3 regions of the Streptomyces sp. NBC_00377 genome follow, and region 3 is predicted to be linked to each of the others. Evidence: riboswitches for the same ligand, from Rfam matches in the RefSeq annotation. Region 3 holds a riboswitch; each other region holds the start of a gene.
What was found. A riboswitch is a leader RNA that binds a small molecule or an ion and turns the genes downstream of it on or off. The one in region 3 is predicted to bind S-adenosylmethionine.

Region 1 (4,175 bases), 1.7 Mb from region 3:
GCACCGCCGTCGGGAAGGCCGTGGCCGACGCCCGGGCGGACGGACTCCGTTACGTCGTCTACCTCCAGGGCACGGGCGCCTCGCTCGACGGCGGCGGGCGGAAGGCCTCCTCGTGGAGCGCGGGCGAGAAGATCTGCGAGCAGATAGACGACCCCACCGACGTCAACAGCTCCTTCGACGTGGCCTTCGTCGTCCCACGGGACGGCCGGAACTGCGCGGGCAGCCTGACGGCCACCCCGAAGCCGACGAAGACCGCGACCGACACGACGGGCGGCGGGACGAGCGGCGGCTCCGGTTCAGGCGGCGGCAGCAAGGGGTGCGAGCTCACCAGCCCGGCGGGCAACTGCTACGCCGACGGCCAGTTCTGCGCCCAGCGCCACCACGGACTGAGCACCTACGGCAAGGGCGGCGAGTACCTCACCTGCGAGGAGGACGCCGCCGGCGTCTGGCGCTGGTCGGACGGCCACCCCGGCTGACTCGCCGCCCGAGGATCCGCAAGGCCTTCACTCGTTCAGGAGCACGCTTCAGTGATCGCTGTCACCGGCCTCCGTGGACAGCACAACTAGGCCACCTTCCGGGTCGCGTACTCCGCGATCTCCGCCATCGGCGGCCGTTCCTCGGTGTCCACGGAGTAGGTGCGCGGCTCGAAGCCGTCGGAGCTGCGTTCGAACTGGGTGAGGGACGGGCGGATCAGGTGTCCGCGGGCCAGCCGGAGCTGGGCGGTGCGGTAGATGGCCGCCGCCATCCGGCCCAGCGCCTGGCCGTCCTGGTGGCGGTGCTTGCGCACACCGACGTCGACCTGGGCGAGGGCGTCCAGGCCCACCAGGTGCAGGGCGTCGACCAGCATGCCCAGCTCCACTCCGTAGCCGACGGGGAACGGCAACTGCTCCAGCAGGCTGCGGCGGGCCGCGTACTCGCCGCCGAGCGGCTGCACGAACCCGGCCAGCTGCGGCCAGTGCATGTTGAGCAGCGGGCGGGCCATCAGCTCGGTGACCCTTCCGCCCTGGCCGGCCGCCCCGCCCAGCGGACGGTCGTACATGGCCTTGACCAGGTTCACCCCGGGGTCGGTGAGCAGCGGGCCGACGATCCCCGAGACGAAGTCGGAGGAGAACTCCCGCAGGTCGGCGTCGATGAAACAGACGATGTCCCCGGTGGTGGCCAGCAGCGAGCGCCACAGGACCTCGCCCTTGCCCGGCACGGCCGGTATGCGCGGCAGGATGTCGTCCCGGTGGACGACGCGCGCCCCGGCCGCCGCGGCCACCTGGGACGTACGGTCGGTCGACCCCGAGTCGACGACGACTATCTCGTCGACGAGCGGGACCTGGTGCATGAGGTCGTGCCGGATGATCGCGACGATGTCACCGACCGTCTCCTCCTCGTTCAGCGCGGGCAGGACGACGGACACCGACTGGTTGGTGGCGCGCTTCGCGGCCAGGATCCCGTGCAGCGGACGGTCGGTCAGGGACCAGGAGCGGGTGGCCAGCCAGCGCTCGGTTTCTTGAAGCACAGTCTGCGGCTCCTCACTGTCGTGATCACACCGGGTGCACGGAGGGTGACCGTGTGATCCATCTCGCGGTTCGGACGACTATCTCAACTGTCCTGGCCTTCGGTTACAGTCTTGAACAACGCGGATGACCATCGCATGTCCGAGGTCGCCCCCCGTTCACAACTTCATACCGCTCATCCAGAGGGGCAGAGGGATACGGCCCGATGAAGCCCCGGCAACCCTCCAGCCGGTCTCGTGACGATCACTGATTCACTTCGTGGTCGCTCCGCGGGGCTCCCGGCTCGGGAAGGTGCCAAATCCGTCTCACGGCGAGATGCGTCGTGAGGAAGATGAGGAGAAAGGGCCTCGCCTCACATGGCTGCGCAGACTGTTGCAAGCACGACTGATGCAAGCACCACCGACTCTACGACGACCTCGGCTGCCGACCTCGGTCCGGCCACCGCGTTGAGCTGCCGCGAGTGCGGCCACCGGGTGCCTCTCGGCCCGGTCTTCGCCTGCGAGGAGTGTTTCGGCCCGCTCGAGATCGCGTACGACTTCTCCTCCTACGACACGGAGGAGCTCCGCAAGCGCATCGAGGCGGGACCCGCGAACATCTGGCGCTACGCGCCGCTGCTGCCCGTCCCCGCGGATGTGGCCGACAAGCCCAACATCAACCCCGGCTGGACCAAGCTCGTGCAGGCCGACAACCTCGCCCGCGAGCTGGGCGTCGAGGCCGGCAAGCTGTTCGTCAAGGACGACTCCGGCAACCCGACGCACTCCTTCAAGGACCGCGTCGTCGCCCAGGCCATCGAGGCCGCCCGCGCGTTCGGCTTCACCACGCTGTCCTGCTCCTCCACGGGCAACCTGGCCGGCGCCGTCGGCGCGGCAGCCGCCCGGGCCGGCTTCCGGTCCTGCGTGTTCATCCCGCACGACCTGGAGCAGGGCAAGGTCGTCATGGCCGCGATCTACGGCGGCGAGCTCGTCGGCATCGAGGGCAACTACGACGACGTCAACCGCTTCTGCTCCGAGCTCATCGGCGACTCGGCGGGCGAGGGCTGGGGCTTCGTCAACGTCAACCTGCGGCCGTACTACGCCGAGGGCTCCAAGACGCTGGCGTACGAGATCTGCGAGCAGCTCGGCTGGCGGCTGCCGGACCAGCTGGTCGTGCCGATCGCCTCCGGGTCCCAGCTGACGAAGATCGACAAGGGCCTCCAGGAGCTGATCAAGCTCGGGCTGGTCGAGGACAGGCCGTACAAGATCTTCGGTGCGCAGGCCGAGGGCTGCTCCCCGGTCTCCGTCGCCTACAAGGCCGGGCACGACGTGGTGCGCCCGCAGAAGCCGAACACCATCGCCAAGTCGCTGGCCATCGGCAACCCGGCGGACGGTCCGTACGTCCTCGACATCGCCCGGCGCACCGGCGGCGCGGTGGAGGACGTGAACGACGAGCAGATCGTCGACGCGATCAAGCTGCTGGCGCGGACCGAGGGCATCTTCGCCGAGACCGCCGGCGGGGTGACGGTGGGTGTGACGCGCAAGCTGATCGAGAACGGTCTTCTCGACCCGACACTCATCACCGTCGTGCTGAACACCGGCGACGGTCTGAAGACGCTGGACGCGGTGGCCGACACCGGTCTGACCGCGACCATCCGCCCGACCCTGGAGTCGTTCCGGGACGCGGGTCTCGGCTGAGAGATTCGTTGTCCGTCTGCGGCGCGTGGGGCCGGCCGCCCCCGCGCGGCGGCAGCCGCACGATCCAGACAGCCCCGCGCCCCTCAGGGGGCGCTCCGCCCGACCGGAGGTCGAAAGCCATGAGCGTTACCGTCCGCATCCCCACCATCCTTCGCACCTACACGGGTGGCGCCGCCGAGGTGAAGGCCGAGGGGGCGACCCTGGGCGAGGTCATCTCCGACCTGGAGAAGAACCACACCGGCATCGCCGCCCGGGTCCTGGACGACCAGGGCAAGCTGCGCCGGTTCGTCAACGTGTACGTGAACGACGACGACGTGCGCTTCGAGCAGGGTCTTGAGACGGCCACTCCGGACGGCGCGGGGATCTCCATCATTCCCGCGGTCGCTGGCGGCTGAAGGACGGCCGTTCGGCGCCCGTCGGTACCCGCTGGTAGTACCCACCGGTAGTAACCGTCGGTAACAGTGATTACCGAGTGTTCATCGAATTGCCCTCTCCGCGATAGAAGCGGAGGGGGCAATTCAGTGTGGTTGAGCGCGGTACAGTTGGGGAACCCGGTCCCGATCACCGGTTCCGGCGCCTTTTCTTTCCGCCCTGCGCCCGACAAGAAGCAGCCAAAGTGTGCGCCTCTTTCGTGGCTTTTGCGGCCTTTGTGGGGCCCGACTTGCCCTCAATTCAGGCGAATTCTCGCCACATTCCGGATCCCGTACGTCCGGAATTCTCGTCCGACTGACCTGTTGCAGACGGCAGTTGGACAGATACATTCAGCCGCGGTCGACGCGTTCCGGCGCACGCCCCCAAGCCAACCGGGGGGTGAGGTCTGACCCGGATCCGCGAAGTGTGGGTCCGTGCAAGGGCCAGTAATAGGGGAGTTAGGCATGGCTCAGGGCACCGTCAAATGGTTCAACGCGGAGAAGGGGTACGGCTTCATCGCGGTCGACGGTGGTGCGGATGTTTTCGTCCACTACAGCGCGATTCAGATGGACGGCTACCGCACCCTGGA
Region 2 (4,175 bases), 5.3 Mb from region 3:
GCGTCCTGACCGAACTCGGCGCGGGCGTTCTGCTGCTGGCCGGCTTCCTCACCCCCCTGGCCTGCGCGGCGGTGCTGTCCGTGATGCTGGTCGCCGGCCTGCTCGCGCACCGCCCGAACGGCTTCTTCGTGTTCAAGGAGGGCTACGAGTACGTCCTCGTTCTGGGCGTCCTAGCGGTGGCCCTGGGGGCGTGGGGGCCGGGGGAGTACGCGGTGGACGAGGCCGCGGACATCGCCGTGACCGGATGGACGGGCGCGGGTGTGGTGCTCGGGGTGGGTGTCGTCGCGACGGCCGGTCTGCTGGCCGTGTTCTGGCGCCCGCAGAAGGAGAGTTGAGAAAGGGCGCCCTCCTCAGCCCCTCCGCGGGCCCTCCTCAGCCCTCCTCGGCCGTCCGCGGCCCCCGCGGCCCTTCGGTGGTCACCTGGTGGACGCCCCCTTGACGGAGGCTCGAGGCGGATCGACACTCGATCCGGGAATCCTAGTGAACGGGTAGGGAAACAATGGGGCGACAGGAGCCGATCGCCGGCCGCGCGCACCGCACGGCGCGGTCGTCGCCCCTTCTCACCTCCCGCCGTCACATCGACCTGAAGCGCGTCGCCAGCGCGATCGGGCCCCAGGGCTGAGCCGGGTCCGTCCCGCGCCGAACCGCACCGGCCGTGTCCCCTGGACGCGGCCGCACCCGGCACGCCTGGACGAGCTCCGCACCTCCCTCTTCGACGTCGCATCCGCCGCGCACGTCCGCCGTGCGTCCCGCCCCCGGGGAGAGTCATGTCCGTCACACCACTGGCCGTCCACCAGTCCGCCCGCCCCGCCCCCGCCTTCCGGGGCCGGATCGGCCGGGACGCGCGCAGCGGCCACTACGCCGTGCCGCGCCGCTACCGCCTCCACCTGGCGGCCGCCGACCCCGACTGTCTGCGCATCGCCGTCACCCACAGCCTCCTGGGTCTGGACCGGGCCTGCCCGGTCACCTTTCTGCCCGCCGTCCCCGACTGCGCCGACGGAGGCCACTCCGCGCTGCGCCCCCTGTACGACGCCAGCGCGCACCGGTACACAGGGCCCGCCCTCGCGCCGGTCCTCAGCGACGACTGGTCCGGGCGCATCGTCAGCAGCCACGGCCCTGACATCGCCCGCGACCTCGCCCGGCACTTCGGCGGCAGCCGCGCCACCCTGTACCCGGGCGGCGCCGAATCGCAGATCGAGGCCGTCGAGCGGATGTGCGCCCAGGGCATCGAGGAGGCCGCACAGCGGGCCGGAGCGGCCGACACCGGGGAGGAGGAGCGCGCCGCAGCGCTCGACACGCTGCTCACCACGCTCGGCGTGCTGGAACGGGGGATCGGCGCCCACGAACACCTGATCAGTGATCAGATCACGGCAGCCGACGTGGAGTTGTGGGTCGCGCTGGTCCAGCTCGACACCGTGCACCGCCATCACCTCGACGCCGCCGTCGTGCACCGGGTCGCCGACCACCCCGCCCTGTGGGCCTACGCGCGCCGTCTGGCCGCCCACCCGGCCTTCGGCTCCCACCTCGACCTGGACGCCATCTCCCGCCGCCACCAAGCCCGTTGCCAGGGCCTGGAAGCCGCCGGCGCCGCTGTCCAGATCCTGGACTGGGCGACCCACGCGGCGGACGGCACGGCGGTCCGACCGCAGCTCGAACGGCCCTGACCCTGTCCATCCACCGGACCGCCGTTGACATTCGTTCGGGTGACTGTCTTACTTACGGCCCAGAACGGTCATGAGCGTCAGCAACAAGCCCTGGCTTGCTGACCGGCAACCCTCGCTCCGCGGTGGGGTGCCCCAGGTGACGACCGGACCGACGTTTCGGTAATGACGTATCGGTAAGCGCGAGTGCCCCTCGGGGGCCGGAACAGAGATGGTGACGGACATGTACGCAGCACATCGGACGGCGGCCCGCCGCCCCCGGGGCTGCGTACGGCCGTACCTCGACATCCTCGTCGCCAACCGCGCCGTCGATCTCCTGCGTGTGAACAGCGCACTGTGTACCGCACCGGGCCGTGCCCGCTGTCGGGGCTGAACCAACCCCCTCGACCGCGCAGCCCCGCCGCCGCGTTCCTGACGAACACCGCCCGAGCGGTGCGCCGTCGTCCGCCCCACCCCGGTCCTCCGTACGCGTCCGTGCGCCGTGCCCTGTTCGCTGCCGCCGAGCGGTCCCCGCCGCCCCGCCGAAGCGCGCACCGCCGCACACGTCCGCCGTGACCCGGGGTGTCCGACTCCCGCCGGAGCCCTTCATGAGTGAACCCCCAGGCGCCGTGACCCTCGCCGAGGCCGCGCCCGCCGTCGACGTCCCGTCGCCGAAGCTCACCGCCCAGCGGGTCCAGCCGCTGCGCCGGCCGGGCCGCTGGATCGCCACCGCGGTGGTCCTGGTCCTGGTGGCGCAGTTCGCCCACGGGCTGGTCTCCAACCCCTTCTACCAGTGGGACCGCTTCGGCTACTGGTTCCTGCGGCCGGCGATCCTCGACGGACTGCTGATCACCCTCGAAGTGGCCGCCTACAGCGCTGTGCTGGGCCTCCTCGGCGGCATCCTGCTCGCCCTCGCCCGGCTCTCCAGGAGCCCGGTGCTGCGGGCGGTCAGCTGGACCTACGTCTGGGCGCTGCGCTCCATCCCGCTGATCGTGGTGCTGCTGTTCCTCTACAACTTCAGCGCCCTCTACCAGACTTTGAGCGTGGGTGTTCCCTTCGGCCCGGCGTTCTTCCGCTTCGACGAGTCGCGGCTGGCCACCGACATGGTGATCGCCGTCATCGGCCTCAGCCTCAACGAGGCGGCCTACGCCGCGGAAGTGGTCCGCGGCGGCATCCTCTCCGTCGACCAGGGCCAGCACGAGGCGGCCGCCGCGCTCGGTCTGCCCAAGCGCTACCAGTTCTGGAAGATCGTCTTCCCGCAGTCCCTGCGCTCGATCACCCCGAACTACGTCAACCAGCTGATCGGCCTGGTCAAGTCCACCTCGCTGGTGTTCTACGTGTCGCTGCTCGACCTGTTCGGGACCGCGCAGACCATGGGGTCCACCTACCCCGGTGACATCGTGCCGCTGCTGCTGGTCGTCACCGTCTGGTACCTGATCCTGACGAGCCTCGTGTCCGTCGTCCAGTTCTACGTCGAGCGGTACTTCGCCCGGGGCGCCACGCGCTCCCTGCCGCCGACGCCGTTGCAGAAGCTGCGGACCGGCCTCGGTGATCTGCGGGCCCGCATCCGCCGGGAGGCCGCCGTATGACCACCGAGACCGTGCGGAGCGCCGAGCAGGCCGGGGTCGTGCCCGCCGCCGTCGAGGTGCACGACGTGCACAAGTGGTACGGCGCCCACCGGGTCCTGGAGGGGGTGAACCTGACCGTGCGGCCCGGCGAGGTCACCGTCGTCCTCGGCCCGTCCGGCTCCGGGAAGTCCACCCTGCTGCGGGTCATCAACCACCTGGAGAAGCCCGAGATCGGCTACGTCAGCGTCAACGGGGAGCCGATCGGCGTCCGACGGCACCGCGACCGGCTGAGGGAGCTGAGCGAGCGGGCCATCCTGACCCAGCGCAGCCGGATCGGCTTCGTCTTCCAGAACTTCAACCTCTTCCCGCACCTGACCGTGCTGGACAACGTCGCCGCCGCGCCGGTCGCCACCGGCAAACTCGCCAAGCCGCAGGCCCTGGAGCTGGCCCGCGAACTGCTCGGCCGGGTCGGTCTCGCCGACAGGGCCGCCGCCTATCCCAGGCAGTTGTCCGGTGGGCAGCAGCAGCGGGTCGCCATCGCCCGCGCCCTCGCGCTGCGCCCCGGCGTCATCCTCTTCGACGAGCCGACCTCCGCACTCGACCCCGAACTCGTCGGCGAGGTCCTCGCCGTCATCAAGGACCTGGCGACCAGCGGCACCACCCTCGTCATCGTCACCCACGAGGTCGGCTTCGCCCGCGAGGTCGCCGACAAGGTCGTCTTCATCGACGGCGGCAGGATCATCGAGCAGGGTCCGCCCTCCGAGGTCCTCGACCGACCGCAGCACGAGCGGACACGGGACTTCCTCAGCAAGGTGCTCTGACACCGAAGCCCACCACGACTTCCCCCCACGCCCACCCTCTCACCCGGTCACACCAGTCACGTCACACCAGTCACAAAGGACGGCCATGTCTGCCCACTTCACCCGACGCAGCCTGATTCGCGGCATCACCGCGGCGACCGCGGTCG
Region 3 (4,175 bases):
CGACACCGCGGCGGACCGTTCCTGGCCCGAGGTGCTGAACGGCCTGCTGTACGGCCGTGACCAGGACGCGGACGCCACGTTCTGGGCGCTGGACAGGATCATGCGGGGCGAGGCGACCGACGCGCAGATCGCCGGGTTCGTGGTGGCGCTGCGGGCCAAGGGCGAGACCGTCGCGGAGATCAACGGTCTCGTCCGGGCCATGTACGAGCACGCCAACCTCATCGAGGTGCCGGGACCGACCGTCGACATCGTCGGCACGGGCGGCGACGGCGCGAAGACGGTCAACATCTCCACCATGTCGGCGATCGTCGTGGCCGGCACCGGTGCCACGGTCGTCAAGCACGGCAACCGGGCAGCGTCCTCGGCGTCCGGCGCCTCGGACGTCCTGGAGAAGCTCGGCGTCAATCTGGAGCTGACCCCGAAGCGGGTGGCCGAGGTGGCCCAGGAGGCCGGGATCACCTTCTGCTTCGCGGTCAAGTTCCATCCGGCGCTGCGTCACGTGGGCGCGGCGCGCGGCCAGTTGGGCATCCGCACGGTGTTCAACGTGCTCGGCCCGCTGACCAACCCGGCCCGGGTACGGGCCCAGGCGGTGGGGGTCGCCGACCCGCGCATGGCGCCGGTCGTCGCGGGCGTCTTCGCCGAGCGCGGCAACTCCTCCCTCGTCTTCCGGGGCGACGACGGCCTCGACGAGCTGACCACCACGGCCACCTCCCACGTGTGGGTCGTGCGCGACGGCAAGGTCGCCGAGGAGACCTTCGACCCGCGTGACGTCGGCCTCGACCTGGTGCCGGTCGAGGCGCTGCGGGGCGGGGACCCCTCGTACAACGCGGAGGTCGCCCGCCGCCTCCTGGAGGGCGACACGGGACCCGTGCGGGACGCCGTGCTGCTGAACTCGGCGGCGGCGCTGGTGGCGCTCGAGCCGGGCACCGGGACCCTTGCGGAGCAGTTGCGGGCCGGTATGGCGAGGGCGACGGAGTCGATCGACTCGGGCGCGGCCAAGCGGGCCCTGGAGCGCTGGGTGGCCGCCAGCAACGCGTAGCGGTCCACAGTTCGCCGTCCCGCGATCCGGACACGGGTTGCGGGACGGCGATCACCTCACGTACGTTCCTGTACCAGGTCATGAGTGACAGTCATGAGGCCCCGGCCGACTGTCCGGCAACCCTCCGTCCGTGGCGGGGTGCCCCGGGTGAGGACCAGGCCGTAGGCAGCGAGGTCTACGGCAAGCGCGGACCCCTCGCACTCTTTCGAGTGAGCACCGCCAGGGGTCCTGGTCGTTCGAGGGAGCCTTCCGTGAGCAAGCGAATGCGATAGGGCGTAGAGCCCCGCCTCCGCACACCCCTTTCACCTTCCCCCGTGCTCGAGCCATGCCCGCTCGCACGGTGGTTCCCCCTTGCCTCTCACGGGAGTTCGCCATGTCTGTCCCCACCGCTGCCGCCACCCGTACGATCTGTGCCCAGCTGCCCGTTCTCGGCCGGGATGTCACCGTGCCGCTGGTGACGGGCGGCACGGTCGCCTACGCGGCGCTCGACTACGCGGCCAGCGCCCCCGCCCTCCAGCGCGTCTGGGACGACGTGGCGGCCTACGCCCCGTACTACGGCAGCGTCCACCGCGGCGCCGGCTACCTCTCCCAGCTCTCCACGGACCTCTTCGAGAACGCCCGCCGCACGGTCACCGAGTTCCTCGACTGCCGTCCGGACGACCAGCTGGTCTTCACCCGCTCGACGACCGACTCCCTCAACCTGCTGGCGCGGGCCCTCCCGGCCGACTGCCAGGTCTTCGTCTTCGAGACCGAGCACCACGCCTCGCTGCTGCCCTGGAAGGACGCCCGGGTCACCTACCTCGACGCCCCGCGCACCCCGCGCCAGGCCGTCGAGACCCTGGAGCGCGCCCTGGCCGCCCGCGACCCGCACGGCCCGGCGCTGGTCTGCGTCACCGGCGCCTCGAACGTCACCGGCGAGTTGTGGCCGGTGCGCGAGCTGGCGGCGGCGGCGCACGCCCACGGCGCCCGGATCGTCCTGGACGCCGCCCAGCTGGCCCCGCACCACCCGGTCTCCGTCCGTGACCTGGACGTCGACTGGGTCGCCTTCTCCGGACACAAGCTGTACGCGCCCTTCGGCGCCGGCGTCCTGGCCGGCCGCGCCGACTGGCTGGTCGCGGCCGACCCGTACCTCGCGGGCGGCGGCGCCAGCCGTAAGGTCACGCGGCGCGAGGACGGCGGGGTGGACGTGGAGTGGCACGAGAGCGCCGCCCGTCACGAGGCCGGCTCCCCGAACGTGATCGGCGCCTACTCGATCGCCTCGGCCTGCAAGGCGCTCACCGAGGCCGGCTTCGAGAACCTGGTCGCGCGGGAGGAGCGCCTGATCGCGAGGGTGCGGGCCGGGCTGGCCGAGGTCCCGCAGGTGAAGGTGCTGTCCCTGTTCGGCGACGACGCCCCGCGGGTCGGCGTGATCTCCTTCGTCGTCGAGGGCTGGAACAGCTCCCACTTCGCCGCGGCCCTCTCGGCCGAGTACGGCATCGGTGTCCGTGACGGCCTCTTCTGCGCCCACCCCCTGGTCCGCACGCTGCTGGGCGGCGACCCGCAGACCCAGGGCGAGTGCGGCGCCCCCGAGGCGGCGCCCGGCGAGAGGTCCCTCAACGCGATCCGGGTGAGCTTCGGCGCGGGAACCCCGGACGAGCACGTCGAGCGCTTCGTGACGGCGGTCCGTGAACTGGTGAGCGACGGGGCGAAGTGGCGGTACCGCACGGAGGACGGCCGCTGCGTCCCCGCGGTCTGAGCGACGGTCCGCGGGAGGCGGTGGTCAGCGGGTCAGGAGTCCAGCCCGATCGCGAACGCCGCCTCCAGGTCGTGCTGCGAGTACGTGCGGAACGCCACGTGGGTGTCGGTCCCCTCGACTCCCGGGATCTTGCTGATGCTGCCCGGGATGACCTCCGCCAGGTCCTCGTGCTCCTTCACCCGCACCATGGCGATGAGGTCGTACGTCCCGGTGACCGAGAAGACCTCGCTCACGGAGTCCAGCGAAGCGATCCGCTCCGCGATCTCGGGGATCCGGTCCACGCTGGTCTTGATGAGGACGATCGCGGTGATCACGGCTGGTTCTCTCCCTCGGGGGCCGGAGCTGGGGCGGCCCTCACTCTAGTCGCCCGCCCCCTTCTCGCCGCCGCCTTCCCCGGGCGGCCCTGCGGGCCCTCGTCGTCGCGGAAACGGGCCCACGCGTAGCCGAGTCCCAGCGCGAAGCCCACCAGGTGCGCCAGGTAGGCCACCCCGGGCCCCTGGGCGGCCCGCCCCGCCGCCGCCCATTGCAGGGCCGCCCAGCAGGGCAGCACGACCCACGCGGGGAACCGCAGCGGCAGGAAGAACAGGAACGGCAGGAGACTGGTGACCCGCGCCCGGGGGAACAGGTACAGAAAGGCGCCGAGCACCGCGGAGATCGCCCCGGAGGCTCCCACCAGGGACTGCGCGGACCCGGCGTTGGCGGCGGCGTAGCCCAGCAGGGCCAGGTAGCCGCAGCCGGTGTAGAAGAGCGTGAACTCGACGCGTCCCATCCGGTCCTCGGTCATCGTGCCGAAGACGTAGAGGAAGAGCATGTTGCCCAGCAGGTGCACCCAGCTGCCGTGCACGAAGAGGGCGGTGGCCGGGGTCAGGACGGCCCGTGGCGTGCCCTCGAACAGCTCGCCGGGGACCACGCCCCAGCGCCGGAAGTAGGCGCGCTGCGCGGCCGCCAGTTCGTCGCCGGTGCCGTAGGCCGCGTTGAAGCCCGAGGCCGGGCCGATCAGGAAGACCAGGCAGCACAGGGCGATGAGTCCGTAGGTCACCGGCGCGGAGGTGTTCCGGACCGCCCTGCCGACCGTCCCGTTCCAGTTGCTGATCATGGGTACAGAGCATGACGTAACGGGACGCACTCCCGTGGGCCGCCTCGCCGCCGTGGACGGGTGGGCGGCGAGTACCCGCCAGGCCGTAGGGTTACGAGCCATACACGCGGGGGAGCCTCCGGCCCGACCGCGGTGACAGCGAGCACGACACGAGAAGGAAGCGGAAAGCCACGATGACGGTTCCCCTGCCGACCGCCACGACGCGGTGGCGCTGCACGCTCTGCGGCAACCTCACGCGCTTCGACGTGACGCGCTCCTCGAAGGTCGTCGAGTACGTGCACCTCGACCTCGCCGGTGAGCCGAAG

Region 1: it holds a riboswitch for S-adenosylmethionine, as region 3 does, so the genes downstream of both, thrC (threonine synthase) here and OHS71_RS29755 (aminotransferase class V-fold PLP-dependent enzyme) in region 3, are expected to answer to the same signal.
Region 2: it holds a riboswitch for S-adenosylmethionine, as region 3 does, so the genes downstream of both, OHS71_RS06130 (amino acid ABC transporter permease) here and OHS71_RS29755 (aminotransferase class V-fold PLP-dependent enzyme) in region 3, are expected to answer to the same signal.

What each region holds. Positions count from the first base shown of each region.
Region 1 is NZ_CP107958.1:5,049,349-5,053,523, forward strand. It holds gene OHS71_RS22720 (hypothetical protein) at 1-476, shown strand, start outside; gene OHS71_RS22725 (glucosyl-3-phosphoglycerate synthase) at 563-1,507, opposite strand; SAM riboswitch class I at 1,678-1,843, shown strand; gene thrC (threonine synthase) at 1,862-3,175, shown strand; gene OHS71_RS22735 (MoaD/ThiS family protein) at 3,295-3,570, shown strand; gene OHS71_RS22740 (cold-shock protein) at 4,051-4,175, shown strand, end outside.
Region 2 is NZ_CP107958.1:1,385,424-1,389,598, reverse strand. It holds gene OHS71_RS06145 (DoxX family protein) at 1-335, shown strand, start outside; gene OHS71_RS06140 (putative leader peptide) at 500-622, shown strand; gene OHS71_RS06135 (glutathione S-transferase C-terminal domain-containing protein) at 768-1,664, shown strand; SAM riboswitch class IV at 1,731-1,850, shown strand; gene OHS71_RS06130 (amino acid ABC transporter permease) at 2,249-3,229, shown strand; gene OHS71_RS06125 (amino acid ABC transporter ATP-binding protein) at 3,226-4,029, shown strand; gene OHS71_RS06120 (transporter substrate-binding domain-containing protein) at 4,115-4,175, shown strand, end outside.
Region 3 is NZ_CP107958.1:6,711,190-6,715,364, forward strand. It holds gene trpD (anthranilate phosphoribosyltransferase) at 1-1,039, shown strand, start outside; SAM riboswitch class IV at 1,116-1,232, shown strand; gene OHS71_RS29755 (aminotransferase class V-fold PLP-dependent enzyme) at 1,413-2,774, shown strand; gene OHS71_RS29760 (Lrp/AsnC family transcriptional regulator) at 2,807-3,088, opposite strand; gene OHS71_RS29765 (rhomboid family intramembrane serine protease) at 3,085-3,870, opposite strand; gene OHS71_RS29770 (hypothetical protein) at 4,044-4,175, shown strand, end outside.